Regions from separate parts of the Cellulosimicrobium sp. NPDC057862 genome, predicted to be linked through region 3. Evidence: riboswitches for the same ligand, from Rfam matches in the RefSeq annotation. Region 3 holds a riboswitch; each other region holds the start of a gene.
What was found. Region 3 has a riboswitch for S-adenosylmethionine ahead of ACFVN3_RS02090 (methylenetetrahydrofolate reductase). Riboswitches for the same ligand answer to the same signal wherever they lie in the genome.
Positions count from the first base shown of each region.

Region 1 (10,239 bases), on a different contig from region 3:
AGCCCCACTGGTAGATCGCGACGACCCCGCCGAGCGCGGCGAAGTAGGACAGGATGAACCCGAGCGTCGCGACGACCGGCACGAAGATCGAGCGGAACACCAGGACCAGGATGATCAGCGACAGCCCCACGACGACCGCGAGGTAGATCGGCAGCGCCTGCGCGAGCTTGTCGGAGATGTCGATGTTGCCGCTCGCGGAGCCGGCGACCCCGAGCGTCACCTCGCCGTCGAGCGGTTCGAGGGCGCGCAGGTCGTGGACGAGCTGCTCGGTGGACTCGCTCGTCGGGCCCTCGGCGGGGACCACCTGGAAGGCGGCGACGGTCCGGTCCTCGGACGTGCCGATCGGGGCGACCGCGACGACGTCGTCCTGGGCGTAGAGCTCCTCGGCGACGCGCACCTGGTACTCCAGCGCCTCGGCCTCGGTGGGCTCGCCCGGGAGGTCGGCGACGACGAGCAGCGGCCCGTTCGTGCCCTCGCCGAACTGCTCGGCGATCGTCGAGTAGGCGCGGTACTGCGTGGAGTCGTGGGCCTCCGACGACCCGTCGGGGAGGTTGGTCCGCAGGTCGAGCGCGGGGATCGCGATCACCGCGAGCGCGGCGACGCTCAGCAGCGCGGTGCCCACGGCCCGCAGGGTCGACATCGGCCGGGCGGGTGCCGGGCCCGACGGCGCGGCGGGGCCCCCGGTGCCCGACGCGCTCTCGCCGGTCGCCCCGGCGAGCGCGGCGCGCTCACGCTTGCTGAGGATGCGCGGCCCGATCATGCCGAGCAGCGCCGGGGTGAGGGTCACGGCGATGAGCACCGCGATCGCGACGCACAGCGCGCCGACGGTGCCCATGAGCCCGAGGAACGGGATGCCGGTCACGTTGAGCGCGAGCAGCGCGACGAGCACCGTCGCGCCGGCGAACACGACGGCGTTGCCCGAGGTCCCGTTCGCGAGCCCGATGGACTCGTGCACGTCGTCGCCCTGCTTGAGCTGGCGGCGGTGCCGGTTGACGATGAACAGCGAGTAGTCGATCCCGACCGCGAGCCCGAGCATGAGGCCGAGGACGGGGGTCACGGACGACATCTCGACGACGCCGGAGAACGCCATCGCGGTCAGCGCGCCGATCCCGACCCCGACGAGGGCCGTGAGGATCGGCAGCCCGGCGCCGACGAGCGTGCCGAGCATGACGACGAGGACGATCGCCGCGACGACCAGGCCGACCGCCTCGCCGACACCGAAGACCTGGGGCACGCCCTGGGTGATGTCGGCCGAGAAGTCGGTCTGGACGCCGTCGACCGGGTCGTCGGCGAACACGGCGACGAGGTCGTCCTTGGTCTGCTGCTCGATGTCCATGTTGGGCTCGGTGAACGCGACGCTCGCGACCGCGGCGCTCCCGTCCTCGGAGACCATGCGGATCTCGGACGCCATCTCGAGCAGCGGCGCGGAGAGCTCGAGCTGGGCGGACTGCTCCTCGAGCGTCGCGCTCTGGTCCTCGAGCGCGGTCCGCTGCTGGGCGAGCGCCGCGGCCTGGGTGTCGAGCTCCTCCCGGCCGGCGTCGAGCTCCGCCTGCTGCGCGTCGAGCTGCGGTGCGGCCTGCGCGAGCGCACCGGCGGCCTCCGCCTGAGCGCGGGCCGCGTCGAGCTGTTCCTGGCCGGCGTCGAGCTGGGCGCGGGCGGCGTCGATCTGCGCCTGACCGGCGTCGAGCTGGGTCCGTCCGTCCTCGATCTGCGTCCGCCCCGCCTCGATCTGCGTGCGGCCGTCGTCGACCTGAGCGGCCTGGTCGGCGAGCTCGGCCTGCGTCGCGAACGGGTCGATCACCGTCTCGACGCCGTCGACCTCCTCGGCGTCCGCGATGCGGTCGGCGATCGCGGCCTCCTGCTCGGAGGTGAACGCGGACCCGTCCTCGGTGGTGAAGACGATCGTGCCGCTCCCGCCGGACGCCTCGGGGAGGGCCGTCTGCAGCCGGTCGGTCACCTCCGCCGTCGGCGTCCCCGGGATCGAGAAGCTGGTGGCGAGCGTGCCGCCGAACGCGACGAACGCCGCGCCGGCGAGGACGAGGACCGCGAGCCATGCCGCGAGGACGGTCTTCGCCCGCCGCGCGCACGCGCGGCCGAGGCGGTACAGGAGTTCAGCCATGAGGGTCCTTCGGTGGGAGGTCCGGTGAGGTCCGGGTGCGTCGTGGAGCGGGTCGGGTGCGGGTCGGTCGGCGGTGCTCTCGGGCGTCAGGCGGTGGTGGCGTGGCCGGTGCGCGTCCGCGTGACCAGCTGGTCCAGCAGGTCGTCCCACGTGCGGCGTGACGCGTCGTCGTCGGCAGCGCCGGTGGCGGCCCACCAGCGTCGCTGGATCACGAGCACGCCCGCCATGAGCGCGGCGACGAGCATCTCGATCTCGAGCGGGTCGACGTCGGGGTGCCGGCGCGTCGTCTCGGCGACGAGGCGCTCGGCGAGGTGGGTGAACGTGCGCACGACCATCGTCGTGACCCGCGGGGTGGGCTCGGTCGCGGTCCCGCCGAGGGCGCGCGTGAGGTAGGCCATGGGGCCGACGAGGTCGGTGCTGCGGAGCGCCGCGGTGAGGTCGTCGAGCGGGGTCGTGCGGTCGGTGCCCGGTTCCGCCGCGCTCGCCCCGAGCGCGTCGACCACGGTGCCCAGCACGTCCTCGCACACCTCGACCACCACGTCGTCGAGCGACGCGAAGTGGTTGAAGATCGTGCGCCGCGCGACGTCGGCGCGGGCGGCCAGCTCGTCGACCGTGAACCGGGCACCCCCGTTCTCCTCCATGAGCGACGTCGCCGCGCCGACGATCGCCCGGCGGTGCCGTGCGCGCAGCGCGGTACGGCGGTCGGGCGCGGGGCCGGTCGCAGATCTCGTCGCAGAGCCCGTCGCCGGGTCGGTCACGGGCGCACCCGACGGCTCGGTCACGGAGGGGAGGGGCACCTCTTGACACTAAGTGCATTGATGCACTCGGTGCAAATAGCGCCCTGGACGACTCAAAGTTGACCGATCAAGTCCAGTATGTGGGAAGGTCTCCTCGGTGCGTTGACACCCCGCGGTGGCCGCTCGTAAGTTCCCGCGCAACCGAGGTCGACGTACCCCGGTCACAGGACATGGTCATGAGCTCCGACATCAAGCCCCGGCTCGTCGGACGGCAACCCTCCCGCGCGGCGGGGTGCCCCGGGTGAGGACCAGGCCCCGCGTCGCGCGGTCAGCGCGTGGCACGGGGCAACGACGCGGAGCCCGGCGACGGGCACGAAGGAGACGGACGATGGACCGGCGAATGTCGAGCACCGCGGTGAGCGCCGCGCACGCGTCGACGTGCCCCTGTCCGTTCGCGGGCGGCCCTGGCGCCCGCGCCCTCGGGACCACGGGTCCCGCGCGCGTCGCCTGTTGTCGCTGACGACGACCCGTCCCTGACACCGCGCGCGAACAGCGCGCGGTCCGGGTCCCTCCCGGCTTCCCAGCCCCGTCCTGCCGCCGCGCGGCCGGACCGCCCTGCCCACCCTCCGGCACCCCGCCGCGCCCTGAGCGCGCCGTCGGCTCAACTGAGAACGGATCCTCGCGATGTCCGACCCCCGCCCCGCCCGCACCCTCCATCTCGGCGTCGACCTCACCGACGCCGGCGCGCACCCCGCCGCCTGGCGGACCGTGGGCTCCCAGGCCCAGCGGCTCTTCGACGCCAAGCGCCTCGTCGAGCTCGTCGCCACCGCCCAGCGCGGACTGCTCGACCTCGTCACGCTCGACGACGCGTTCACGCTCCAGCCGGGCCGCAACGGGTCCGTGCGGGGCCGGCTCGACGCGGCGCTCGTCGCGTCCCGCCTCGCGCCCCGCAGCGCGGGCATCGGCCTCGTCCCGACCGTGACGACCACGCACACCGAGCCGTTCCACGTGTCCAAGGCGATCGCGACGATCGACCACGTGAGCGCGGGTCGCGCCGGGTGGCAGGTCGGGTGGTCCACGACCCCGGCGGAGGCCGCGGCCTTCGGTCGCAAGGGCGCCCAGGACGAGCCCGACGCGGTCGCCGAGGCCGACGAGGCCGTCGATGTCGTCACACGGCTGTGGGACTCGTGGGAGGACGACGCGGAGATCCGCGACGTCGCGACGGGCCGGTTCGTGGACCGCGAGAAGCTCCACTACGTCGACCATGAGGGCATCCGCTTCGCCGTCAAGGGGCCGTCGATCACGCCGCGCCCGCCGCAGGGCCAGCCGCCCGTCGTCGTCCGGGCGGACACGCCGGCGTCGCTCGACCTCGCGGCCCGCCGGGCCGACGTCGTGCGGGTCCGCGCCGCGACCCGCGACGAGGCCGTCGCCCTGCGGACGCAGGTGCGCGACGCCGCCGCCGACGCGGGCCGCGACCCCGACGCGCTCCGGGTCCTCGTGGACGCGTACGTCGTCATCGGCGACACGCGCGCGAGCGCCCAGGCCCGCCTCGACCTGCTCGAGGACCTCGAGGGCGTCTCGTGGGACACCGACTCGCTCACTCACGTCGGCACGGCGCGCGACCTCGCCGTCACGGTCGAGGAGTGGGGGCACGCCGGCGCGGCCGACGGGTTCCTCCTGCGCCCGTCGTCCCTGAGCACCGACCTCGACGCGATCGTCGACGGCGTCGTGCCGCTCCTGCAGGGGGCCGGCCTGTTCCGCACGGCCTACCCCGGGGCGACGCTGCGCGACACGCTCGGCCTCCCCCTTCCCGCCAACCGCTACGCGGCGATCGCCTGAACCCGGACGGACCGACGACATGAGCACGCGCCCCCGCAAGCAGATCCACCTCGGCGCCCACTTCCCGGGCGTCAACAACACCACTGTCTGGAGCGACCCCCGCTCGCGCAGCCAGATCGACTTCGCCTCGTTCGAGCACCTCGCGCGCCGCGCCGAGGACGCGAAGCTCGACTTCTTCTTCCTCGCCGAGGGCCTGCGCCTGCGCGAGCACAAGGGCCGCATCCACGACCTCGACGTCGTGGGGCGGCCGGACACCCTGCCCGTGCTCGCGGCGCTGGCCGCCGTCACGGACCGCCTCGGCCTCGCGGGCACGATCAACACGACGTTCAACGAGCCGTGGGAGCTCGCGAAGCAGTTCGCGACGCTCGACCTGCTGTCCGAGGGCCGTGCGGCCTGGAACCTCGTGACGAGCCCCGACGCCTTCACCGGCGCCAACTTCCGCCGCGGCGGCTACCTCCCGTACCCGGAGCGCTACGCCCGGGCGGCCGAGGTCGTCGAGGTCGCGCGCGCCCTGTGGGACTCGTGGGACGACGACGCGGTGCTGTCCGACCGGATCGCGGGCGAGTTCCTGCGGCCAGGCGCGGTGCGGCCGGTCGCGCACCACGGGACGTACGCGGACGTCGTCGGGCTGTTCGAGACGCCGCGCGGGCCGCAGGGCCACCCGGTCCTGTTCCAGGCGGGCGACTCCGCCGACGGCCGCGACTTCGCCGCCCGGACCGCCGACGTCGTGTTCTCCGCGCACTCGACGTTCGACGCCGGGCGCGCGTTCTACGAGGACGTCAAGGGACGCCTCGCTGCCCACGGGCGGGACCGGGACTCCCTGAAGATCCTGCCCGCGACCGTCGTCGTGCTGGGCGACACGCCCGCCGAGGCGGAGGAGCGCGCGCGGGAGATCCGGCTCCAGCAGGTCTCGGGCCCGACGGCGATCGCGTTCCTCGAGCAGGTCTGGGGCCGCGACCTCGAGGCGTACGACCCCGAGGGACCGCTGCCCGACGTCGACCCCGACACGGAGAACCTGTCGATCACGCGGGGACGCGTGCGGCACGCGAAGGACCCGGCGGCGGTCGCCGCGGCGTGGCGCGAGCAGGCCGAGGCGAACGGCTGGTCGATCCGCGAGCTCGTCCTCCAGGTGACGTCGCGCGGCGGGTTCGTCGGCACGCCGCAGCAGGTCGCGGACGACATCGACCGGCACGTCCAGGAGGACGCGTCGGACGGCTTCATCCTCGTCCCGCACCTCACGCCGGGCGGCCTCGACGACGTCTTCGACCAGGTCGTCCCGCTGCTCCAGGAGCGCGGCTCGTTCCGCACCGAGTACGAGGGCACGACCCTGCGCGAGCACCTCGGCCTCGCCCGGCCCGGAGCCGCACCGCGGGCCGCCGACCCGGAGCCGGCCCCCGCCGAGCTCGTCGGCTGACCGCAGCCCGACCCGCGCGTCCGTCCCGCAGACCTGTACCGCACCGACCTCGGAGGACCCATGAGCACGAGCACGCCGACCGCCACGGGCGCCGTGGCCACCGCGCCCACCGCCGGCACGCCCGACGACGCCGCGTCGCCCCCGTCGCCCGACGCCACGGCGTGGGCCGAGTGGCACGCCGAGCGGGAGGAGGCGCTGCGCCCGCCGCACGGCTGGCTGAGCCTCGTCGCCTATCACTGGCTGCCGACCGAGCCCGCCGCGCTGCCGGGCGTGCCCGGACTCTGGTGGGCCGACGCCGACGGCGCGCACCATCGCGCCGGCGCGGACGGTGCCGTGCGTACGACGGCGGGCGCGGCCGTCACGACGGTCGTCGTCCCGGAGGGCGGGTCGGCGGTCGCGGGGACGTACCTGCCGGAAGGCCGGGAGCCCGGGCCCTTCCCGGCGACCGGGCGGAGCGGTGGGCACGACGAGCGGGACGAGACGCGCGAGGTCGCGGTCGAGGTCGTGCGCCGCACGGGCCGGTACGCGGTCCGCCTGCGCGACCCGCTCGCCCCCGCCCGGCTCGCGTTCGACGGCGTCCCGACCTTCACGCACGACCCCGCCTGGGTCGTGGACGCGGCGGTGTGCTGGTACGACGCGCCGCGGTCCGTCGTGGTGGGCGCCGCGCGCCCCGGCCTGGTGCACCACGTGAGCACGGTCGGCGAGGTCGACCTCGTGGTCGAGCGCGACGGGGTCTCCCGCCGCGCGACGCTCGTCCTCACGGGAAAGGCCGGCGGCGCGGTGACGCTGCTGTTCAGCGACGAGGCGGATGACGTCGCGCCCTGGCGCGTGCTGGGGGTGGACGCCGACGTGGCGCCCGGCACCGAGGGGCGCGTGCGGCTCGACCTCAACCGCACGATCAACCTGCCGTACGCGTTCAGCGACTTCGGGACGTGCCCGGCACCGGTCGAGGGCAACCACGTGCCGTTCGCCGTCACCGCGGGCGAGAGGGCACCACGGTGACCGCGCTCGCCGCGCGCCCCGCCGGGCGGGGAACGCGCGAGGTCCGTTCCGTCGCGATGCACGACCCGCTCGTGCGGCCGCTCCTCGACGAGCTGTCCCACGAGTACTGGACGCGGTACCAGCGGGTGCTCACCGCGGAGGAGCTCCGCGCCGAGATGGAGCACTACCCGGCGCAGGACTTCGCGGCGCCGCACGGCGAGCTCGTGCTCGTGCTGGAGGACGGCGACCCGGTCGCGGGCGGCGCGTTCCGCCGTCGGACCGAGCCGGAGCTCGGCGACCCGGCACGCCTCGCCCGGCCTTCGGCGCGGCGCTCCGACGGGTCGCCCGCCGTGCGGACCGCGGAGCTCAAGCGCATCTGGACGCACTCCGCGCACCGGCGTCGCGGGCTCGCCCGTGTCGTGCTCGCCGAGCTGGAGCACCGCGCGGTCGAGCGCGGTTACCGGCGCGTGTACCTCACGACGGGCCCGCGCCAGCCCGAGGCCGCCGGCCTGTACCTCGCGACGGGCTACACGCCCCTGTTCGACACCGGGACCGATCCCGAGGAGATCGGCCCGCTCGCCTTCGAGAAGTGGTTGGAGGTCGCGCCATGAGCACCGTGTCGCTCCCGCAGGACGAGTCCCGGCAGCTCGCGCCGCCGTCGGGCCGGCACCCCGCCGACCGGCGCGGCGGTGTCGAGGACGCGCTACCGCTCGAGAGCCTGCGCATCGTCCCCGCGCGCCACCCCGGCCGGTGGGCTGCGACGGCCGGCGTAGCCGTGCTGCTCGCGATGGTCGTCAGCTCGCTCGTGACGAACGACCGCTGGGAGTGGGACGTCGTCGCGCAGTACCTCACGTGGCCCTCGATCCTCGAGGGCGCGTGGGCGACCATCCGGCTCACGCTCGTCGCGTCGGTCGTCGGGTTCGCGCTCGGCACGGTCCTCGCGCTCATGCGTCTCTCGCGCTCGCCGCTCCTGCAGTCGGTGTCGTGGACGTACACGTGGGTGTTCCGCTCCGTGCCGCTGCTGCTGCAGCTCCTGCTCTGGTACAACCTCGCGTACCTCTACCCGTACCTCAGCGTCGGCATCCCGTTCGGGCCCGAGTTCCTGTACTTCGACACGCTGTCCGTGATCGACAAGTTCTGGGCCGCGATCCTCGGCCTCGGGCTCTCGCAGGCCGCGTACTCGGCGGAGATCGTGCGCGCCGGGATCCTCTCGGTCGACCAGGGGCAGCAGGAGGCGGCCGCGTCGCTCGGCATCCCCAAGCGGCGCCAGGTGAGCCGCATCATCCTGCCGCAGGCGATGCGCTCCATCATCCCGACGGCCGTCAACGAGGTGATCGGGCTCCTCAAGGGCACGTCGATCGTCTACGTCCTCGCGTACGGCGAGCTGTTCTACATCGTCAGCGTCATCTACGGCCGCAACGGCCGCGTCGTGCCGCTGCTCATCGTCGCGTCGATCTGGTACCTCGTGCTGACCACGCTCATCACGGTCGTCCAGTACTACGTCGAGCGGCACTACGCGAAGGGCGCCGTGCGCACGCTGCCCCCGACGCCGTTGCAGAAGGCACGCTGGACCGTCCTGGTCTGGGCGTCGCGGCTCTCCGGCCGGCCGGTACCCGACTCCGTCCCGCCCGCGTACGCGGCCCGTGCCCGGGTGGGCGTGCTGACCCGAACCGCGCGCACGTCGGGAGGTGCGGCATGAGCGCCGCCACCGCGACCGGCGCCACCGCGACCGCAGGCGTCGCGACCGCCGGGCTCGTCGAGATCCACGGCGTCCACAAGAGCTTCGGCACGCTGGAGGTGCTGCGTGACGTGTCGCTCACCGTGCCGCCCGGGTCCGTGACGGTCGTGCTCGGCCCGTCGGGCTCCGGGAAGTCGACGCTGCTGCGGGCGATCAACCACCTGGAGAAGGTCGACAAGGGGTTCATCTCGCTCGACGGCGAGCTCATCGGGTACCGCCGCAAGGGCAACACCCTGCGCGAGCTCAAGGAGCGCGAGATCCTCGGCCAGCGCACCCAGATCGGGTTCGTCTTCCAGAGCTTCAACCTCTTCCCGCACCTCACCGCGCTCGAGAACGTCGTCGAGGCCCCGGTCTCGGCGCAGCGCCGCCGCCGCGAGGACGTCGAGCCCGAGGCCCGGGCGCTGCTCGAGCGCGTCGGGCTCGCGGACAAGGCCGACGCGCGGCCGCGCCAGCTCTCCGGCGGCCAGCAGCAGCGCGTCGCCATCGCCCGCGCGCTCGCGCTGCGGCCCAAGGTGCTGCTGTTCGACGAGCCGACCTCGGCGCTCGACCCCGAGCTCGTGGGGGAGGTGCTCGAGGTCATCAAGGACGTCGCGAGCACCGGCACGACGCTCGTCGTCGTCACGCACGAGATCGGCTTCGCCCGCGAGGTCGCCGACACCGTCGTGTTCATGGACGACGGCGTCGTCGTGGAGCAGGGCACGCCCGCCGAGGTGCTCGACCACCCGCGCCACGACCGCACCCGCGCCTTCCTCCAGAAGGTTCTCTGACCGGCTGCGCGAGCCCGGGTCCACGACCCGGCGACCGGCACAGCCCTCGACCCCCGACGTCGTCACCCGCGACCGGCCGCCCGGCCGTCCCGCACCGCACTCCCCGCGTCGACCGACGCACCACCCGAGAGGTAGGACTCCCGTGACCGCAACGACCACCCGCGCCCGCGCCCCCCGCGCGCTCGCCGCCCTCGCCGTCGTGCCCCTGCTGGCGCTCGCGGCCTGCTCCGGGGTGAGCACCGAGGCCCCGGCCGCCGCGGAGGAGGGCGCGGCCTCCTCGGACGGCACGAAGGAGGGCACGACGTCCGTCTCGGACGCCCTCGACGTGAGCACGAGCCCGGACCAGGACCGCATCCGCACCACCGAGTCGGCCGAGGCGATCGCCCTCCTGCCGGACGCCTGGAAGGACAAGGACGAGCTCGTCGTCGCGATCTCCGCCGGCTCCGCGCCGCCGCTCGGCTTCCTCGCCGACGACGACGAGACGCCCATCGGCAACGAGACGGACATCGCCCAGCTCGTCGCCGACGCGCTCGGCAAGGACCTGCGCCTCGAGGTCAAGGCCTGGGCCGACTGGCCGCTGGCTCTCGGCTCGGGCGACGTCGATGCCGTGATCTCCAACGTCACCGTGACCGAGGAGCGCAAGG
Region 1 is NZ_JBHVMH010000002.1:455,555-465,793, reverse strand. Features, by position in the region: gene ACFVN3_RS04740 (MMPL family transporter) at 1-2,119, opposite strand, end outside; gene ACFVN3_RS04735 (TetR/AcrR family transcriptional regulator) at 2,206-2,916, opposite strand; SAM riboswitch class IV at 3,089-3,196, shown strand; gene ACFVN3_RS04730 (LLM class flavin-dependent oxidoreductase) at 3,541-4,695, shown strand; gene ACFVN3_RS04725 (NtaA/DmoA family FMN-dependent monooxygenase) at 4,715-6,109, shown strand; gene ACFVN3_RS04720 (DUF1684 domain-containing protein) at 6,170-7,111, shown strand; gene ACFVN3_RS04715 (GNAT family N-acetyltransferase) at 7,108-7,701, shown strand; gene ACFVN3_RS04710 (amino acid ABC transporter permease) at 7,698-8,789, shown strand; gene ACFVN3_RS04705 (amino acid ABC transporter ATP-binding protein) at 8,786-9,595, shown strand; gene ACFVN3_RS04700 (ABC transporter substrate-binding protein) at 9,738-10,239, shown strand, end outside.
Region 1: another riboswitch for S-adenosylmethionine. It lies ahead of ACFVN3_RS04730 (LLM class flavin-dependent oxidoreductase); the one in region 3 lies ahead of ACFVN3_RS02090 (methylenetetrahydrofolate reductase).

Region 2 (10,239 bases), on a different contig from region 3:
GTCGGCCCACCGGCCGAGCAGGAGCTTCTCGAGGGAGGCGACGTCGACGCGGGCCTCGCCCGGCGGCGTCGCGCTCGCGGCGCCCGGGGTCGTCGCGCGCTGCGCGAGGGCGGGACGGTCGGACGTGGCGGTCATGGGATCTCCTTGAGGTCTGAGGCGGTCGCCGGGTGCTCAGGGCGGTCGGTGCCGGGGCGGCGGACGCCGTCGCGACGGGTCGCGGGCGCCGCACGCCGGTCGTCGTGGGAGCGGGGGGTGCCCGGGTTGTGGGAGAGCACGCCGACGGGCCCGGCCCAGAGCCAGGCGGCGACGCGCTCGGTGAGCTGCTCGCGGTCCGGGACGTCGGCCCGGTCGCGGTGACCGAGCCACCACTCCCCGGCGCCGCGCACGAACCCGACGGCGCCCGCGGCCCAGGCCGCGGCGTCGGCGGGAGAGACGTCGGTGACGCGGGCGAACGGCTCGGCGACGAGCTCGATCACCGAGTCGAGGAACGCCGCGAGGGGCGCGCGGCTCGCTCCGGCGGTCCCGTTGGTGATGCCGCTCGCGGCGAGCTGCGCCGCGGGCTCCTCCGTCCCCGCGACGGCGCTCGTCCGGGTGACGAAGTAGTAGACGTTGGGCGAGCTCTCGATCATCTCGAGATAGACGCCGACCATCGCGCGCAGCGCGCGCTTGGGCGTCTCGGCCGACTCGGCCGCCTGGGTCAGCGCGTCGTGCATCTGCCCCACGACGGCGGACCCGAGCGCGACCTGCAGGCCCGTCTTGTCGTCGAAGTAGCGGTAGATGATCGACTTCGACGTCCCCGACGCCGCCGCGATCTCATCCATGGAGACCCCGGGACCTCCGCGGTGCACGGCCTTGCTCGCCGCCCGGATGAGCTCCGCGCGGCGTGCCGCCCGGTGCTCGTCCCAGCGGGTCGACCGGCCGTCCACCGCCGCGCCCGGCTGCACCCGTCCTCGGGTGGCCGCTCGCGCGTCGGCACCTGTGTTCACGTCGCCCTCCGTTGCGCCCGACCTCGATGTCGTCGGTGCCTGGTCCTCCGGCACCGCGTCGGGGCAGGGCACGGCCCTGTGACCCGACTCACGAAACCGAGAGTATCAGGTACTCTTGGTATTGGACACCAGCCGGCCCTCTCCCTGCCTCCGCGCGCCGTCGACCACGACGTCGCGCAGAGGCTTCCTCCCCGGGCCGGGACCGACGCAGCGCAGCGAGCACGGACAGGAAGTGAGGCACAGTGGCCAACCGCACCAGCCCCCGCCGGACCCCCGAGCAGACCCCCGAGCAGTCGCCCGGACAGGCCGCCCAGCAGGCGGAGACGACCAGCACCCCCGGCGCCCCCCGCGACGCCTGGGTCGTGGGCGGGAACCGCATCCCGTTCGCCCGCGCGGGCAAGAAGTACTCGTCGGCGAGCAACCAGGAGATGTTCACGGCCGCGCTCGAAGGTCTCGTCGCGCGCTTCGGCCTCCAGGGCGAGCGGCTCGGCGAGGTCGTCGGGGGCGCGGTGCTCAAGCACTCGCGCGACTTCAACCTCGTGCGAGAGTCCGTGCTGGGCTCCTCCCTCTCCCCCGAGACCCCGGCCTACGACCTCCAGCAGGCGTGCGCGACCGGCCTCGAGGCGACGATCACCGTCGCGAACAAGATCCGCCTCGGCCAGGTCGAGTCGGGCGTCGCGGGCGGCTCCGACACGGTCTCCGACGCGCCCATCGCCGTGAGCGAGGGCTTGCGCCGGGCGCTCCTGGAGGCGAGCCACGCGAAGACCTTCGGCCAGCGCGTCAAGGCCTTCGCCAAGGTTCGGCCGTCCGACCTCGCGCCCCTCACCCCCGCCACCGACGAGCCGCGCACCGGCCTGTCCATGGGCGAGCACCAGGCGATCACGACGGCGCGCTGGGGCGTCTCGCGCGAGGCGCAGGACGAGCTCGCGCTCGCGAGCCACGAGCATCTCGCGGCCGCGTGGGACGCCGGGTTCTTCGACGACCTCGTCACCCCGTTCCGCGGGCTCGTGCGCGACGACAACCTGCGCACCGACTCGTCGCTCGAGAAGCTCGCCGCGCTCAAGCCGGTGTACGGCAAGCGCCTCGCGGGCGCGGTGGCGGGCGACGGGAGCAGCGCGGGGCCGACCATGACGGCGGGCAACTCGACCCCGCTGACCGACGGCGCGTCCACGGTCCTGCTCGCGTCCGCCGAGTGGGCGCGCGAGCGCGACCTCCCGCTGCTCGCGCGCGTCGTCGACGCCGAGACCGCGGCCGTCGACTTCGTGCACGGGCACGAGGGCCTGCTCATGGCCCCGGCCCACGCCGTCCCGCGCCTGCTCGCGCGCAACGGCCTCGCGCTCGGCGACTTCGACCTCTACGAGATCCACGAGGCGTTCGCCTCCACGGTCCTCACGACGCTCAAGGCCTGGGAGGACGACGAGTACTGCCGCACCGAGCTGGGCCTCGACGGCGCGCTCGGGTCGATCGACCGCTCGCGCCTCAATGTCAACGGGTCCTCGCTCGCCGCGGGCCACCCGTTCGCCGCGACCGGCGGCCGCATCGTCGCGACGGCGGCCAAGCTCCTCGCCGCGAAGACCGCCGAGACCGGCGCCCCGGCGCGGGCGCTGATCTCCGTGTGCGCCGCGGGAGGCCTCGGCGTCGCCGCGATCCTCGAGTCCGTCCCCGCGACGGACACCCCCGCCTGACGGCCCGACGACCCGAGAGGAACCACCGTGACCGACTCCTACGTCCAGGCCGTCAACTCCGGCTTCACGAAGACGCTCGCCAAGAAGCTGGGCCTACCCCGCCCGGCGGTCCTGCGCCGCTTCCGCGCGGGCGACCCGCTCACCGTCGGGCCCGTGCTCGTGCTCGGCGGCACGCCCGGCGTGCGCGACGACGCCGACCGCGTGGCCGAGGCCCTGCTCGCCTGGGACCTCGACGTCCGCCAGACCCCGGACGACACGACCCGCTGGGGTGCGGTCGTCGTCGTGCTCAGCGGGATCGAGCGTCCTGAGGACGCGTCCGCGCCCGTCCTGGCGCTCTCCGCCACGCTGCGCCGCCTCGCGCCCAACGGCCGCGTCGTGACGATCTCGCGCGCCCCCGCCGACACGGACTCCCCCGAGCTCGCCGCCGCCCGCGAGGGCGTCGACGGGTTCCTGCGCTCCGTCGCCAAGGAGCTCCGCTACGGCGCGACCGGCAACGGCATCCAGGTGACCGACGACGCCCCGGTCGACAGCGTGAGCGTCCTCGCCGCGCTCCGCTTCCTCCTGTCCGCCCGGTCTGCCTTCGTCGACGGGCAGGTGCTGCGGGTCGGCGCGCCCGTCGCCGACGTCGGCGTGACGGGCACGTACTGGGACCAGCCGCTCGCCGGAAAGGTCGCTGTCGTCACGGGCGCGGCGCGCGGCATCGGTGCGCAGGTCGCGCGGACGCTCGCGCGCGACGGCGCGAAGGTCGTCGTGGTCGACGTGCCCGCGGCGGGCGAGGCGCTCGCCACGGTCGCGAACGAGATCAAGGGCACGGCGCTCCAGCTCGACGTGACCGCCGACGACGCGGGCGCGCGCATCCTCGAGCACGCCCGCGCGCGGCACGGCGGGCTCGACGTCCTGGTGCACAACGCGGGGATCCTGCGCGACAAGCTGCTCGCCAACATGTCCGCGGACAAGTGGGACGCCGTGATCGCGGTGAACCTCGCCGCGCAGCTCCGGATCACGGAGTACCTGCTCGGCGCGAACGGGTTCTCCTCCGCGCCGCGCATCGTGTCGCTCGCGTCGACGAGCGGCATCGCGGGCAACCGCGGCCAGGCGAACTACGCGTTCTCGAAGGCCGGCGTCATCGGGCACACGCGCGCGTTCGCGCGCCTGCTCGCGGCGCCGGGCGGGCCGGGCGGCACGGCGAACGCCGTCGCGCCGGGGTTCATCGAGACGGACATGACGGCGTCGATCCCGTTCGTCCAGCGCGAGGTCGCGCGCCGGGTCGCGTCGCTCCAGCAGGGCGGCCAGCCCGTGGACGTGGCCGAGGCGATCGCGTTCCTCGCGTCGCCGGGTGCCGCCGGCGTGAACGGGCAGGTGCTGCGCGTGTGCGGGCAGAACGTGGTGGGCCGGTGACGGCGCCCGACGGCGTCGGGCCCGCACCCCGGTCGGGCGCGCCCGACCGGGTCGAGACCCTGCCCGCGATCCCCGGGCTCGGTGGCCTGTACGTGCGCGGGCTCGCGGCGTCGGGCCGGATCGCGGCGGCGCACCGCTTCCCCACGGGCGGCGGGCGTCGTGACCTGGAGCTGCCGGAGGTCACGTACCGCGTCGCAGGCGTGCCGACGGGCGACGACGCCGCGCCCGACCACGTGGGCAGCGCCGCGCACCTCGCGCGGTACGCACGCCTCGTGGGCGAGGCCCCGTCGGAGGTGCTGCCCGCCGGATACCTGCACGTGCTCGGGTTCCCGCTCGCGACGGCCGTCATGGTCCGGACCGACTTCCCTCTCCCGCTGCTCGGCATGGTGCACCTCGCGAACTCGGTGTCCGTGCTGCGTCCGGTGCGGCTCGGGGACACGCTCGAGGTGCGTGCCTGGGCCGAGGGGCTGCGTCCGCACCGGCGCGGGGTCCGGGTGGACCTCGTGACGGAGGTCTCCGTCGAGCGCACGGACGAGGAGCGCGCGTCCGGGAGCGGTCTGTCGGCGACGACGCCCGCCTACCGAGGGGTCTCGACGTACCTCGCGAAGGGCGTCACGCTCCCGGGCGGCCCGACGGGCGACGATGCCACGGCGGCGTCGGGCACGGAGGCGTTCGTCGCCCCGCTCCCGACGGCGCGCTGGACGCTCGGCGCGGGGACCGGTCGCGCGTACGCGGCCGTCTCCGGCGACCGGAACCCCATCCACACGTCGGGGCTCGGCGCCAAGGCGTTCGGGTTCCCGCGCGCCATCGCGCACGGCATGTACACGGCCGCGCGCGCGCTCGCCGAGGCGGGACCGCGCCGCGGCGACACGTACGACTGGACGGTGTCCTTCGCGAAGCCCGTCCTGCTGCCGAGCACGGTCGACGTCGCGCTGCGCCCCGCGGGCGACGTGCCCGCCCTGGTGCGGGACGCCGTCGGGCAGGTCACCCCTGCCGTGCCCGACGGTGCGGGCGACCCGACGACGGGCGTCGTCTACCAGGCGTGGGACGGCAAGGGCCGGTTGCACCTCTCGGGCCGGGTCACGCCGCGCCCCTGACCACCCCCGGCCCCGCTGCCAAACACGGGGTTGGTGTCGTTCTCGAGCGAAGAGCGACACCAACCCCGTGTTCGACGCCGCGCAGGCTCGTTCTCGGCGAGCCGACCGCCTACGCGAGGCGCGCGAGCAGGCCGTCGCGGACGGTCGGCCACTCGTCGAGCAGGATCGAGAAGTAGGCGGTGTCCTGGCGCGACCCGTCGGGTGCGACGCGGTGGCTGCGGAGCACGCCCTCGGGCACGGCGCCCAGGCGCCGGATCGCGCCGATGGACCGGCTGTTGCGGGCGTCCGCGCGCAGCGCGACGCGCGCGACGTCGAGGTCCTCGAACGCGTGGCGCAGCAGCAGGTACTTGCACGCGGGGTTGGTCACGCCGCCCCACCACGGGCGCGCGTAGAACGTCGAGCCGAGCTCGACCCTGCCCTGCGAGGGCACCCACTCGTAGAGCGACGTCGATCCGCGGACGACCTCCGCGCCGTCGGACGCGCCGTCCGCCGCTGGACCGACCACGGCGAACGCGAGCCGACCGGGGGCGGCGACAGCGTCGCGGACGTACCCGGCCATCGCGTCCGTCCCGCTGGGCACGCGGCTCGACATGCCGGCCCAGATGCCGTCGTCGACGAGCGCGCCGAGCGCGGGGGCGTGGCTCTCGTCGAGCGGGACGAGGCGGACGCCGAAGTCTTCGAGGGTGGTGTCGTGCTGCACCCGCACATCCCACCACACGCGGGGTGCGCGACCGCGTGCGAGTGACCCGACCCGTGCCTACGGTCGAGCACGCACCGACGAGAGGAGCACTCATGGGACTGGGAGACAAGGCCAAGCACGCCGCCGAGGAGGCAGGGGGCAAGCTCAAGGAGGGCGCGGGCAAGCTCACGGGCAACGAGCGGCTCGAGGCCGAGGGCAAGGCCGACCAGGCGAAGGCCGACCTCAAGCAGGCGGGCGACGACGTGAAGGACGCGTTCGACAAGTAGCCCGGCACGTCCCCGGCTCGCGAGGGCCCCGCTCCGGCGGGGCCCTCGCCGTGCGTCCGAGCGGTGCGCGGGTCTACGACGCCGCGAGCGGCAACGGGATCGGCTGGTGCGGCGGGGCGAGCACGGGCACGACGCGCGGCGCGTTGATCCGTTCCAGCAGCCCGACCTCGACGGTGGGCCACTCGGGCGCGAGGATCGAGAACATGACGGAGTCGGCGCGCGTCCCGTCGGGCGCGGTGCGGTGGCCGCGCATGACGCCCTCCTCGTACGCCCCGAGCCGGCGCATGGCCCCGAGCGAGCGCGTGTTGCGCGTGTCGACGCGGAAGCCGACGCGGTGCACGTCCCACGTCTCGAACGCGTGCCGCAGCAGCAGCCACTTGGTCACGGGGTTGACGAGGCTCCCCCACGTGGAGCGGGCGTAGAACGTCCGGCCGACCTCGACCCGGCGGTCGACGAGGGACAGGTCGCGGAAAGCCGTGCTGCCGAGCACGTCGCCGACGGACCCGTCGGGTCCGGCGGCGCGCACGACGAAGCCCGTCAGGTCGGGCGCGGCGCGCGTCGCGGCCACCAGCTCGGCCATCCCCGCGACCCCGAAGGGCATGGGGATGCTCATGCCTGACCACATCGCCTCGTCGACGAGGCCGGCCAGTGTCTCAGCGTGCTCCAGGGCCAACGGTTCCAGGCGGAATCCGTGCCCCGAGAGGACGACGTCGTGCAGCACAGCGCATATCAGAGCACACGCGGACGACGCCGCCAAGAGGGTCCGGCGACGTCGTGGACAACGCTCGTCGACGGCCCGGTGAACGGCTGTCCCGGCGGTCCCGCCGGCGCCGGGTCAGACGGCGGGGCCGCACCCCGCGGCGTCGGCGAGGAACCCCGCCGCGGCGGTCGCGAAGAGACCCTCGAGACCGGACCCCACGGGCACGGGGCGCGGGTCGTCGGCCACGGCCCAGCAGCCGTCGACGACCTCGTACCGCGTCGCAGGACCGTGCGCCACGTACGACCGCACGGCCTCGACGAGCCGGACGACGTCCGCACCCGTCGTCCCGACGCCGACGGACGCGCGGATCGCGCCCGCGTCGTACCCGAGACGCGCGAGCAGCGGGTGGGCGCAGAAGCGGCCGTCGCGCACGCCGATGCCGTGCTCGGCGGAGAGGTACGCGGCGACGAGGCCGGGGTCGTGACCCTCGACGGAGAACGTGACGACCCCGACCGGGTCGACGGCGTCCTCCCAGACCCGCACGACCCGCACGCTCGGGACCGCCTCCAGCCCGGCGACGAGCGCGGCGCGCAGCGTCGCCTCGTGCGCGTGGAGGTCCGCCGGGTCGAGCGCCGCGAGCGCGTCGCACGCCGCCGCGAGCGCCGCAGCACCCACGACGTTGGGCGACCCGGCCTCGTGACGCGCGGGCGCCGTCTGCCACTGCGTCCCCGTGACGGCGACCTGGCGCACCGCACCGCCGCCGGCGAGGTAGGGCGTGCCCGCGTCGAGCCAGTCGCGACGACCCACGAGCGCGCCCGCGCCGAACGGCGCATACGTCTTGTGGCCGGAGAACGCGACGTAGTCGACGCCCGAGTCGGCGAGCGAGAACCCGCGGTGCGGGACGAGCTGGGCGCCGTCGAGCACGACGCGCGCCCCGGCGTCGTGCGCGATCCGCACGACGTCCGCGACGGGCAGCGACTCGCCCGTGACGTTCGACGCGCCGGTCACCGCGACCAGGGCGTACGGGAAGCGCGCGAGCTCGGTGCGCAGGCCGGACAACGTCTCCGCGACGGACGCACCGCCGGCGAGGACCGTCGCACCGCCCGCGCGCTGCCACGGCAGGAGGTTCGCGTGGTGCTCGACGTCGAGGACGAGCACGCGTCCAGGCGTCCCGTCCGCGTTCGCCGGGACGCAGCCCGCGAGCAGGTTGAGCGAGTCGGTCGTGTTGCGCGTGACGACCGTGACGTCGTCCTCGCGCGCGCCGACGAACGCGCCGATCGTGCGTCGCGACGCCTCGTAGAGCGCCGTCGAGACCTGCGACAGGTAGCCCGCGCCGCGGTGCACGCTCGCGTAGAGCGGGAGCACCTCGGTCACACGGTCCGCCACGGAGCGAAGCGCCGGGGCCGAGGCCGCGACGTCGAGGTTCGCGTACGGGACGCTGCGGCCGTCGACGAGCGGGACGAGCGTGTCCGCGCCGACGACGGGCAGGAGCGCGGGCGCGTCGACGAGCGCCGCGAGGTCGGGGGCCTCCGCGACCTCGGTCGGACACGAGACGTCGGCGAGAGCAGTCATGGCACAGTCCTCCGAGGGCGGTCCGGGGACCGTGATCCCCGCGCTTGCCGCGCGCCGGTCGGCGTACGGCCTGGTCGTCACCCGGGGCACCCCGCCGCGAGAGGAGGGTTGCCGGCCAGCAAACCGGGGTTTCACGCTGGCACTCATGACCTGCGTCCCAGGATGTGCGCGGGGGACGCACCGTGTCAACCGGTGGTCAGGGCGTCTCGGATGGCGGGACGCAGTCCACGGGTAGGTCGAGGCGCCACCCGGACTCGTCGACCGCGAACGCGTCGAGCACCTCGCCGGTCCGCGCGTCGAGCACGACGACGGAGTCGGGCGGCCACTCGGCCGGGTCTCCCGGTGGCGCCTGCGGAGGACGCTGGAGCCGCGCGCCGCTCGCGTGGGCCTCGACGACCTCACCGGTGCGCGTGCTCGCCAGCACGACCTCGGGGTGCGCGTCGGCGTAGGCGTCGCACGCCTCGCCGTTGCCGTCCGAGCTCCACCAGCCCTCGTACCCTCCGACGACGAGGTCCGCCAGGTCGACCGGCTCGCCGGTCTCCACGGCGAGGGCGCTGTCGGGCGGGAGAGACGGGACGAGGTCCTCGTCGGGTTCGACCTGGACGACCCGCGGCCGCTCGGCGGGCAGCCCGGGGTCTGCCCCCACGACGTCCACCTCGGCCACCGCCCGCGGTGCGTCCTCGCCCTCGGGCGCCGTCCACAGCAGGACGACACCCACCACGACCGCTCCTCCGACCACGGCCGCGCCCACCGCACGTCCTCGCCCGATCCGCATCGATCCCCCTGCCCACCGGGACCCCCGCCCGGCCGCGCGGCCACGCTAGCGCGACCGTCCGACGTCGGGCACCCCGCCCGCGGGCCGCTCGGCGAGACGGGCGTTCCGCGCGTCGGACACGTGGCGTACGATCCCGAGCAACCATCCGGAGCGGCCGAGTGACGTGGCACGTCGACGCCGCAGCAACCCCCCGGTCCGTCGCGAGACGGTCGGGCGCAGGGTGCTACTGCCACGATCGATGGAGGAGGACTCATGAGCGACCAGTCCCAGCAGACGTCGGCACCCGGGGCGGCACTGCCCGATGCCCGGCCCGCCGTCGGCTACGCCGGCGACATCACCCCCCAGCAGGCGTGGGACCTGCTGACGAGCGACGAGCGCGCCGTGCTCGTGGACGTCCGCACCGAGGGTGAGTGGCGCACCATCGGCGTGCCCGACGCCACGGACCTCGACCGCGACGTCGTGTTCGACGAGTGGGTGACCCCGGCCGGGCCCAACCCGCGCTTCGTGGACCAGCTCGTCGAGGCGGGCCTCACCCCCGGCGACGAGCGCCCCGTCGTGTTCCTGTGCCGCTCGGGCCAGCGCTCGATCGGCGCCGCGCGCGCTGCCACGGCCGCGGGGCTCGGGCCGTCGTACAACGTGCTCGAGGGCTTCGAGGGCGCCCAAGGCTTCTCGGGCCTGCGCGACGTCGAGGGCTGGAAGGTCCGCGGCCTGCCCACGACGACCTACGACGAGGCGGCCCGGTGAGCGCCGCGCAGCCCGGGAGCGTGCCGGGCGGCTCCGGCCGCAAGCCGCTGCCCGCGAGCGCTCGCCCCGCGACGCTCGCCGTGCGCGGCGGGCACCACCGCACGGAGTTCCAGGAGACCTCCGAGGCGCTGTTCCTCACCCAGGGCTACACCTACGACCGCGCCGCCGACGCCGAGGCCGCGTTCAAGGGCGAGCTCGACCGGTTCGTCTACTCGCGCTACGGCAACCCGACGGTGCACGCGTTCGAGGAGCGCCTGCGCCTGCTCGAGGGCGCAGAGGCCTGCTACGCGACGGCGTCCGGCATGTCCGCGGTCTT
Region 2 is NZ_JBHVMH010000002.1:481,819-492,057, forward strand. Features, by position in the region: gene ACFVN3_RS04805 (acyl-CoA dehydrogenase) at 1-135, opposite strand, end outside; gene ACFVN3_RS04810 (TetR family transcriptional regulator) at 132-986, opposite strand; gene ACFVN3_RS04815 (acetyl-CoA C-acetyltransferase) at 1,229-2,671, shown strand; gene ACFVN3_RS04820 (3-oxoacyl-ACP reductase) at 2,699-4,069, shown strand; gene ACFVN3_RS04825 (MaoC/PaaZ C-terminal domain-containing protein) at 4,066-5,166, shown strand; gene ACFVN3_RS04830 (GNAT family N-acetyltransferase) at 5,276-5,866, opposite strand; gene ACFVN3_RS04835 (CsbD family protein) at 5,959-6,132, shown strand; gene ACFVN3_RS04840 (GNAT family N-acetyltransferase) at 6,206-6,853, opposite strand; gene ACFVN3_RS04845 (aminotransferase class V-fold PLP-dependent enzyme) at 6,968-8,404, opposite strand; SAM riboswitch class IV at 8,440-8,555, opposite strand; gene ACFVN3_RS04850 (hypothetical protein) at 8,601-9,125, opposite strand; SAM riboswitch class I at 9,318-9,424, shown strand; gene ACFVN3_RS04855 (rhodanese-like domain-containing protein) at 9,432-9,923, shown strand; gene ACFVN3_RS04860 (O-succinylhomoserine sulfhydrylase) at 9,920-10,239, shown strand, end outside.
Region 2: another riboswitch for S-adenosylmethionine. It lies ahead of ACFVN3_RS04845 (aminotransferase class V-fold PLP-dependent enzyme); the one in region 3 lies ahead of ACFVN3_RS02090 (methylenetetrahydrofolate reductase).

Region 3 (10,239 bases):
GCCGTCGGGGCCCCGGTCGTCGCGGGCGGTCGCGTCGCGGGCGTCGTCGTCGCGTTCGCCGGCACGGTCCGCCCCCCGCTCGTGCGCGCGACGGGCGAGGTCGCGCAGTGGTGCTCCGCGCAGCTCGAGCTCGGCGAGCTGGAGGCGTCGCGCACCGCGCTCGCGCAGGCCGAGCTGCGCGCGCTGCGCGCCCAGATCAGCCCGCACTTCGTCTACAACGCGCTCGGCGCCATCGCGTCGTTCATCAGCACCGACCCGGAACGGGCGCGCGACCTCGTGCTCGACTTCGCCGACTTCACGCGCTACTCGTTCCGGGGCCGCGGCGACTTCACCACCCTCGCGGACGAGCTGCGCTCCATCCACTCGTACGTCGAGCTCGAGCGCGCCCGGTTCGGCGAGCGCCTCGCCGTGACCCTCCAGATCGCACCCGAGTCGCTGACGACCGTGATCCCGTTCCTGTCGGTGCAGCCGCTCGTCGAGAACGCGGTCCGGCACGGCCTGGAGCCCCGGGAGCGCGGCGGGACGATCGTCATCACCGCGCGCGACGAGGGCACCCAGACGGAGATCACCGTCGAGGACGACGGCGTCGGCATGGACCCGGCCGTCGTGCGCGAGCTCCTCACGTCCCGCGGGAGCGAGCACGTGGGGCTGCGCAACGTCGACCGGCGTGTGCGCCAGCTCTACGGCGACGACCACGCGCTCGACATCGAGACCGCGCCCGGCTCGGGCACGCTCGTGCGCCTGCGCGTGCCGCGGTCCCAGCCGCTGCACGAGACGGAGGTGAGCGTGCCGTGACCGGTACCGACCCGACACCAGACCCTGCCCGGGGGCGGACGTCTGCCTCGCCGAGCGCGCCGACGAGCCCCGGCGCCGGGGCGGAGGAGGACCCGGCCGGCGTCGGGCTCGACGTGCTCGTCGCCGACGACGAGCGCCCCGTGCTCGACGAGCTCGTCGCCCTGCTGCGCCGCGACCCGCGCGTGCGGACCGTGCTCGGGGTCGCGACCGGCTCGGAAGCGCTACGCGAGCTCTCCTCGCGCACGGTCGACGCGGCGTTCCTCGACATCCACATGCCCGGACTGACCGGCCTCGACCTCGCCCGCGCGCTCTCGCGCTTCGCCGACCGGCCCGCCGTCGTGTTCGTCACCGCCGACGAGGCCCGCGCGCTCGAGGCGTTCGACGTCGAGGCGGTCGACTACGTGCTCAAGCCCGTGCGCCGCGAGCGCCTGACGCGCGCCGTCGACCGGGTCGTGGAGCGCGTCGCGGACCGCGCGGGCCGCGCCGGCGGGGCCGCGCCGGACGCCGGGTCGACGCCCGCGAGCGCCGCTCCCCCGGCCGTGGGGTCCGGCGCGGGGCCCGAGGTGCCGGAGGACGAGACGCTCGTCGTGACGGTCGGGACGACGACGCGCCTCGTCCGCCGCAGCGCGGTGCGGTGGGTGCAGGCGCAGGGCGACTACTCGCGGCTCGTGACGGACACCGAGCAGTTCCTCGTGCGCGAGCCGTTGTCCGACCTGGAGGAGCGGTGGGCCTCGGCCGGGTTCCTGCGCGTCCACCGGTCGTACCTCGTGGACCGGGCCGCCGTGACCGCGGCGCGGTTCGGCGGGGCGCAGCCCGCGCTCGTCGTCGCGGGCCACGAGGTCCCCGTGAGCCGCCGCATGGTCCCGGCGGTGCGCGAGGCGCTGCTCGGCCCGCACCGGGGACCGTCGTGACCGGCCCGGACCCGTCCCGGTACGGCGACGGACGCGCTCCCGACCGAGAGCCGCACCCCGAGGTGCAACCCCCGGCCCGGGGTGCAGCATCCGGCGGTCGTCGACCCGATCGCGTGCGCGTCCGGTCGACCGATCCCCTGCCCGTCGCAGGACCCGCGCCCGGCGTCCCGGCGGGCGGACCGCCGTCGGGCACGTCCACGACCACCCCGCGGCGCCCCGACGAGCCGGACGACGACGTGGCCCACTACACGCGCGGCCTCGTCCGGGCGCAGCTCCGGCTCGGGCTCGCGTGCGTGGTCTCGTTCCTCGCCGTCGTCGCGCTGCTCACGGTGACGATGAGCGCGGTGCCCGCGCTGGACGCCGTGGTGATCCTCGGCGTCCCGCTCCCCTGGCTCGTGCACGCGTACGGCTTCTACCCCGTGATCGTCGCGTTCGCGGTCGTGTTCGCCGTCGCGGCGGCGCGCAACGAGCGCCGGTACCGCGCCCTCGCCGAGGGATCGTCCGGGCCCGCGGAGGCCGGCCCGGACGAGGCAGTCCCCCACGAGGCGGACGCCCCGTGAGCGCGCTGCCCCTCGTCGCGATCGTGCTGCTGCTGCTCGCGACCGGCCTCATCGGGTTCTACGGCCTGCGCATCTCGCGCACCACGAGCGACTTCTTCGTCGCGTCGCGCACGGTGCGCCCGGTGTGGAACGCGTCGGCGATCAGCGGCGAGTACCTGTCCGCGGGCACGTTCCTCGGCCTCTCGGGGCTCGTGCTGCTCTCCGGCGCCGAGGCGTTCTGGTTCCCCGTCGGGTACGCGGCGGGCTACCTGCTCGTCCTGCTGTTCGTCGCCGGCCCGCTGCGCCGCAGCGGCGCGTACACGATCCCCGACTTCGTCCACGCCCGCCTCGACTCCGTCGTCGCGCGCCGCGTCACGAGCGTCCTCGTGCTCGTCATCGGGTGGCTCTACGTGGTGCCGCAGCTCCACGGCGCGGCGCTCGTGATCACGAGCATCGCGCCCGTCCCGCCGTGGGTCGGGTCGGTGGGGATCGCGGTCGTCGTGAGCGCGGTCGTCGCGGCAGGCGGCATGCGCTCCATCACGTTCGTCCAGGCGTTCCAGTTCTGGGTCAAGCTCACGGCGCTCGCGCTACCTCTCGTGTTCGTGCTCATGGCGCTGGGCGGCGCGTTCGAGCCGGGTGGCGCCACCGTCACCTTCGACCCTGCGGCGGTCTTCCCGCACGACGCCGGACCCGGCGGCCTCGACGCGTACGCGACCGTGTCGCTCCTGCTCGCGCTGCTGCTCGGCACGACCGGCCTGCCGCACGTCCTCGTGCGCTTCTACACCTCGCCCGACGGCGGCTCGGCCCGCCGCACGACCGTCGTCGTGCTCGTGATGATCAGCGTGTTCTACATGGTGTCCAGCACGCTCGGGCTCGTCGCCCGGGTCGTCGCGCCCGACCTCGCGGCGCCCGGCGTCGCCGACACCGTCGTCCTCACGCTCCCGACCCGCCTCGTGCCCGGGCTCGGCGGCGAGCTGCTCGCGGCCCTCGTCGTCGCCGGCGCGTTCGCGGCGTTCCTCGGCACGTCGTCGGGGCTGGTCGTGGCGCTCGCGGGCGTCGTGAGCCAGGACCTGTTCGGCGGGACCGTGCGGTCGTTCCGGTGGTCGGCGGTCGCGTGCACGCTCATCCCGCTCGCGTTCGCGCTCGTCACCATCCCGCAGGGCCTCGTGACGAGCGTCGGGACGGTGTTCGTGTTCGCCGCCTCCGCGCTGTCGCCGGTGATCCTGCTCGGCGTGTGGTGGCGCGGCCTCACCGCGCGCGGCGCCGTGGCGGGGATGGTCGTGGGGTCCGTCCTGTGCGCGACGGCGCTGCTCGCCTCGTCCGCGCTCGTCGCCGCGGGGTACGGGGCCGGCACGTCGGGCACGACGGCGGAGGGCGTCGCCGGCGTCGTGCGCGCCCTGCTCGCCCAGCCCGCGGCCTGGACCATCCCGCTCGCGACGGCGACGGTCGTCGTCGTGTCGCTGCTCGACCGGCACGGCCCGCCGCTGCGCACCGACCGGTTCCTGCGGCGCCTGCACGTGCCGGAGCTCCGGCGCCGTTGACGACGGTGTGAAGCCTGCAATCTGTAGCGTAGAAAGCGTGAGACCTGTAGCGCAGGAGCCCTGACCTGGTCAGATCCAGCGCGCGCCGATCTCGTCGTGGAGCTGCTGCGTCTTCTGCACGCGGAGCACGCCGTCCTCGACCGCGGCCTCCAGCCCGACCTCCCGCGCGATGGCGACGATCGCGTCGCGCTGCTCCGGGTGGTCGTCGGCGTCGCCGCCGTCCCACAGCTCGAGCCACCGGTCGGTGGGGTCGTCGCTGCCGCAGTCGGCCCACACCCGGCAGATCCGGTCGAGCTCGTCCTGGGTCATGGGGCGGGTCGGGGTGGCGTACACGGCGGGCTCCTGTGCTCGGCGTCGGTCAGAGAGTCGCGACTCACCCTAGGGGGCGGCAGGCGAGATCAGCCGTGCGTCCGGACATCTCATCTGGCGGTCACCCTCGACCGCATGCCGGATGGGCCGTAGGATCGTGGCAACCATCCAGAGCGGTCGAGAGTCCTGGCTCGACGACACCGCAGCAACCCGCCGACGGAAGCCTCCCGAGGACAAAGGTGCTAACGCCAGGGTCGATGGAGCGACTAATGGTCTCAGAGGCATCCTTCGCGCACCGTCCGGGCAGCCCGTGCCCGACGGCGGTCGCGCACGCACGCACCGCGGTCGGAGCGACGTCGTGAGCGTCGCCGACGCCGTCGGGCAGGCCCACGGCGGGGCGGCACGGCCGACGGTCTCGTTCGAGCTCATGCCCCCGCGCCGCCCGGACGCGGCGCCCAAGTTCTGGGAGACGGCGCGCCGCCTCGTCGCGACGCACCCCGACTTCGTGTCCGTCACGTACGGGGCGGCGGGCACCGACCGCGCGACCGCGCGCCAGGTCGTCGGTCGTCTGCTCCAGGGCACGCCCGTGCTGCCGATCGCGCACCTCACGTGCGTCGGTGCGTCGCGCGAGGACGTCGAGGAGGTCATCAACGACTTCCTCGACGAGGGCGTGCGGAGCTTCCTCGCGCTGCGGGGCGACCCGCCGCGCGACCAGCCGGACTGGCAGCCCGCGCCCGACGGCGTGCGGTCGTCGACCGAGCTCGTCGCGCTGCTCCGCGAGGTCGAGGCGTCGCGCTGCGCGTCCGACCCGGCGGCCGCCCTGCGTGGCGCCGCGCGCCCGCTGACGATCGCCGTCGCGACGTTCTGCGACGGCAACCCCGCCGCCGGCACCACGCGGAGCCAGGAGGTGCGCCGCCTGTGGCAGAAGCAGCAGGCCGGCGCGAGCTTCGCGATCACGCAGCTCTTCTACGACGCGTCGTCGTACACCGACTTCGTCGCCGAGGCCCGCGCGGCCGGCGTGACGATCCCCATCCTCGCGGGGCTGCTGCCCACGACGGAGCCCGCGCGGCTCCGCCGCGTCGAGGAGCTCACGGGCGTGCGCGCGCCCCAGCACCTGCTGGACGCGCTCGACGCCCTGCCCGACCCGGAGGCGCAGCACGCCTACGGGATCGCGTACACCGTGGACCTCGCGCAGCGCGTCCTCGACGCGGGCACGCCCGGTCTGCACGTGTACACGTTCAACAAGCACCGCGCCGCTCTTGACCTGCTCGAGGGTGTCCACCTCGGCGGCGGGTCGCGCGGGACCGGGGGCAGCGCCAGCGCTGCCGCCGCCCCGCTCGTCCCGGACCTGGCCAGCGGGCCGTGGGTCACCGGCACCTCCCTGCCCACGACGAGCGCCGCCACGCACGGCACGCCCGTCTGACCGGTCCTCCGGACCAGCAAGAGGTTTCGATCATGGCCACTTCCGTACCCTCCCCTACCCAGAATCACGTCGGTTTCCCCGCCGGCACCGTGCTCGGCTACCCGCGCATCGGGCGCCGCCGCGAGCTCAAGAAGGCCGTCGAGGCGTTCTGGGCCGGCAAGACGTCGGCCGAGGAGCTCGAGGCCACGGCCCGCGAGCTGCGCCTCACGACCGTGCGTCGGCTCGTGGACCTCGGCCTCGGCGCCGACGATGCCTCGGTCCCCGGCTCGTTCTCCTTCTACGACCAGGTGCTCGACGTCGCCGCCTCCCTCGGGGCCGTCCCGGCGCGGTTCGCGTCGCTCACCGACGACGCGGGCCGCCTCGACCTCGCGGGCTACTTCACCGTGGCGCGCGGTCACGGTGACGACGCCCCGCTCGAGATGACCAAGTGGTTCGACACGAACTATCACTACCTCGTCCCCGAGATCGGCCCGGACACCCCGATCCGGTTCGTCGACGACCGCGTCGTGCGCGAGTTCGTCGAGGCGAAGGAGGCCGGCGTCGTGACGCGGCCCGTCGTCGTCGGGCCGGTGACGTTCCTCGCGCTCTCCAAGGCGGCTGACGACGCCCCCGCGGGCTACTCGCCGCTCGACCGGCTCGACGACGTCGTCGCCGCCTACGCCGACCTGCTCCGCGCGCTCGCTGCGGCCGGCGCGCCGTGGGTGCAGCTCGACGAGCCGATCCTCGTCACCGACCCTGCGAACGCCGAGGAGCTCACCGAAGCGGTCGAAAGGGCATACCGCGCGCTCGCGACGGATCTCCGATCCGTGCCGAACCCGGGGTCTTCGCCGGACTCGGTGCCGAACCCGGCCGCAACCCCGGGTTCGGCACAGGGCCAGCGGCCCGCGATCCTCGTCGCCGCCCCGTACGGCCGGCTCGAGACATCGCCCGGTCCCGACGGCTCGTACCACGACTTCCTGGCGGTGCTCGCGAGCACCGCCGTCGAGGCGATCGCGCTCGACGGCGTCGCGGCCGACCTTCCCGACGGTCTGCCCCTCGGGCTCGACGCGAAGACCCTCGTCCTCGGCGTGATCGACGGACACAACGTGTGGCGGGCCGACCTGGCCGCGAAGCTCGACCTTGTCGAGGCGTACCGGCCCGGGACGGGTCTCGGCGCAGTCGCCGTCGGCACGTCGACGTCGCTGCTGCACGTGCCGCACGACGTCGAGGACGAGACGTTCGCGGAGCCCGGCACGGCGACCGGCACGACGCTCGACCCGCGCCTGCGCGACTGGCTCGCGTTCGCGGACCAGAAGGTCGGCGAGGTCTCGACGCTCGCCCGCGCGCTCACCGAGGGTCGCGACGCCGTCGCGACGGAGATCGAGGCGTCCCGCGCGGCGGTGGCGTCGCGCGCGGAGGCGAGCGGCGTCGTCGTGCCCGCGGTGCGCGAGCGCGCGGCCGCGCTGACCGACGCGGACTTCGCCCGCGGCGACTACGCGGAGCGCGCGGCCGCGCAGCAGGAGCGCCTGGACCTGCCGCCGCTGCCGACGACGACCATCGGGTCGTTCCCGCAGACGCCGGAGATCCGCCGCGCCCGCGCGCAGTGGACCAGGGGCGACCTCTCCGACGCGGACTACACGGTCGCGATGCGCGAGGAGATCGCGCGCGTCGTCGCGCTCCAGGAGGAGCTGGGCCTCGACGTGCTCGTGCACGGCGAGCCCGAGCGCAACGACATGGTGCAGTACTTCGCGGAGCACCTCGACGGGTTCGCGGTCACCGCGAACGGCTGGGTGCAGTCGTACGGGTCGCGCTGCGTGCGCCCGCCGATCCTGTGGGGCGACGTCACGCGCCCGGAGCCCATCACGGTCGAGTGGTCGTCGTACACGGCGTCGCTCACCGAGAAGCCCGTCAAGGGCATGCTCACCGGGCCGGTGACGATCCTCGCGTGGTCGTTCGTGCGCGACGACCAGCCGCTCGGCGACACCGCGAACCAGGTGGGCCTCGCGCTGCGCGACGAGATCGCGGACCTGGAAGCCGCGGGCATCGGGATCGTGCAGGTCGACGAGCCCGCGCTGCGCGAGCTCCTGCCGCTGCGCAAGGCCGACCAGCCCGCGTACCTCGACTGGTCGGTCGGGTCGTTCCGGCTCGCGACGTCAGGAGTCGAGGCGGCGACGCAGATCCACACGCACCTGTGCTACTCGGAGTTCGGCGAGGTCATCGGCGCGATCGACGGTCTCGACGCCGACGTGACGTCGGTCGAGGCGGCGCGCTCGCGCATGGAGATCGTGCCGGAGCTGCGCGACGCCGGGTACGCGCGCGGCATCGGGCCGGGCGTCTACGACATCCACAGCCCGCGCGTCCCCTCCACGGAGGAGGTCACGGAGCTGCTGGAGCTCGCCGTGAAGTCGATCGACCCGACGGTCGTGTGGGTCAACCCCGACTGCGGTCTCAAGACCCGCCGTTACGAGGAGACCGTGCCGTCGCTCGAGCACCTCGTCGCGGCAGCAAGGGCGGTCCGCGCGACCCTGGCGAAGTAGTGCCACAGTCCGCGAGGTAGTACCGGGGTCCTGACCCCGGTACTACCTCGCGTGACCGGAGTACTACCTCGGCGGGTGGGTCAGCGCTCCGCGGCGCCCGACATCGGGAGCGCGAACGCGAGCGTCGAGGCGGCGAGGCCGCCGACGAAGAGCCACACGCCGCCGTCCACGCCCGACATGCCCGAGCCCATGAGCACGAGCCCGCCCACGAACAGCGCGAAGGCGACGACGAACCGGGCGACCGCGCCCGCGCGGTCCGCGACGTCGCGCCCCTCGGTGCCGGTGGGGATCTGCTGCGTGTCCTGCGTGCTCACAAGGGCTCCTTCGGTGCGGGTCAGTCCAGGTACCCCTCCACGGTACCGGGGTCGCGCACGGTCGCGGCATCCGGGTCGCTCCCGAACTCGCGGGCCGCGTCGCGCTGGCGCAGCAGGTCCCAGCACTGGTCGAGCTCGACCTCGATCGCGCGGAGCCGCTCGTGCTCCCGGCCCCCGGTGATCTCCCCCTGCGCGAACTGTTCGCGGAGCTCGCGCTCCTGCGCCACGAGGTCGCTGATCGTCCTGCGGATGCCGCCGTCGGTCGCCATGCGTCCACGGTATGCCCGACGGCGCACGCGCGCCCGGGAGGCCAGGCGTCGGGCGGGGGGACGCCGGCGGCACGGCCTAGGCTCGCCGCATGACGACGACGATCGGCCGCACCGTCCTGCTGTGCCACGACCTCGACGCGAGCGCCGCGTTCTGGGCGGGCGGGTTCGGGTTCGGGACGCTGTTCCGCGGCGAGACGGACGGCTTCCCGCTGCTGCACGTCGGACCGGGTCGGGTCGACGAGCCCGGGCTGTGGCTCGTCCCGCTCCCCGCGGGCGGTGCGCCCCTCGTGCGCCACGGTCTGCCGAACCTCGTGCTCTACGTCGACGACCTCGATGCGACCCTCGCCCGGCTGGCCGGCGTGGGGGTCGAGCCGTTCGTCGGCCCCGACGCCGACGCCGAGTCCGGGGACCGGTTCGCGCACGTCCACGACCCTGACGGGCACCGGATCGTCGTCGTGCAGCTCGGTCCGGTGCCCGACCCCGCGTAGGGACTAGCGGGCCTGCACCCAGGTCGCGTCGTCGGCGAGGATCGTCACCTCGTCGTCGTCGACCACGACGAAGCCGCCGCCGATGCGCAGCTCCGCCGTCGGGCGGTCGGGCGTGCGCAGCCGCACGCGCCCGGCCTTCAAGGTCGCCGCGACGGGCTGGTGCCGCGCGAGGATCCCGAGGGTGCCGGACACCGACGGGACCGTGACGCTGCGTGCCGGGCCCGACCAGAACACCCCGGACGGCACCACCACCTCGACGGACACCAGGCGCTCCTCCACGGGAGCGGCGGTCTCGGACGGCGACGGCGCGACGGGCACGGAGGATCCTCCTCGACGACGGGTGGCGGAGCCTCCGAGTCTCGCGCCCGGCAGAGCCCGGACCCGTCGCCTTTCGTCCCTTTCCGGGCGCCGGAGGTCACCGGGCACGCCGTACGCCGAGCCCGGGGTCGCTCCCCACGCGGAGCGCACCCTGGGGAGGAACCCCGGGTTCGGCGGCCGGACGTCGCCGCGCGAGCGGAATCACGTTGACGACGGCGGGGGGCGAGGCGCACCATCGAGGGTGACGGTTGCCGAGGGCAGCCGTTCGTCGTGCCGGACGGGCACGACCACGGATCAGGTCGCGCCGGACGGCGCACCGCACGGGACGAGGAGACGCGGATGCACGGCACCGCAGGCTGCGAGGTGGCCATGGCGGCCTGCTCGGGCGCCCTCCCCTCCCGCACCGTCACCCGCTGAGATCCTCGGCCGGACGCCGACCTCGGCGCCCCGCCCCGTTGACTGCTGCGTCTCTGTCGTCATGTCGCGTTGCTGACGACGGGCACCCCGCGCTCAGCAGGGTCTTGGCGACGGCGGTCGCGGGCCTGCCGTCATCCCCACCTTCCCCGCCTCGGCCGAGCGGCGCCGTCGTGCGCCATGGCGACCCTGTGTCGTCGTGAGCCGACCGCCTGCGCCGCGGCACGCCGTCGGGCAGGGTGGGACCGTACCGACACGGAAGCCCTGAACCCATGATTCCCCTGACCGAGAAGCAGATCCGCGCGTCGTTCGTCAACGCCTCCAAGCGCGAGGCCGCGCAGGCGACCCTCCCCGAGCTCGACGCGCTCGACTGGGACCGCCTCGACTACCTCGGGTGGCGCG
Region 3 is NZ_JBHVMH010000001.1:493,779-504,017, forward strand. Features, by position in the region: gene ACFVN3_RS02065 (sensor histidine kinase) at 1-795, shown strand, start outside; gene ACFVN3_RS02070 (LytR/AlgR family response regulator transcription factor) at 909-1,706, shown strand; gene ACFVN3_RS02075 (heavy metal transporter) at 1,820-2,266, shown strand; gene ACFVN3_RS02080 (cation acetate symporter) at 2,263-3,786, shown strand; gene ACFVN3_RS02085 (hypothetical protein) at 3,856-4,119, opposite strand; SAM riboswitch class I at 4,257-4,359, shown strand; gene ACFVN3_RS02090 (methylenetetrahydrofolate reductase) at 4,454-5,518, shown strand; gene metE (5-methyltetrahydropteroyltriglutamate--homocysteine S-methyltransferase) at 5,551-8,034, shown strand; gene ACFVN3_RS02100 (hypothetical protein) at 8,115-8,348, opposite strand; gene ACFVN3_RS02105 (DUF2630 family protein) at 8,369-8,617, opposite strand; gene ACFVN3_RS02110 (VOC family protein) at 8,707-9,105, shown strand; gene atpC (ATP synthase F1 subunit epsilon) at 9,109-9,423, opposite strand; gene ACFVN3_RS02120 (FBP domain-containing protein) at 10,110-10,239, shown strand, end outside.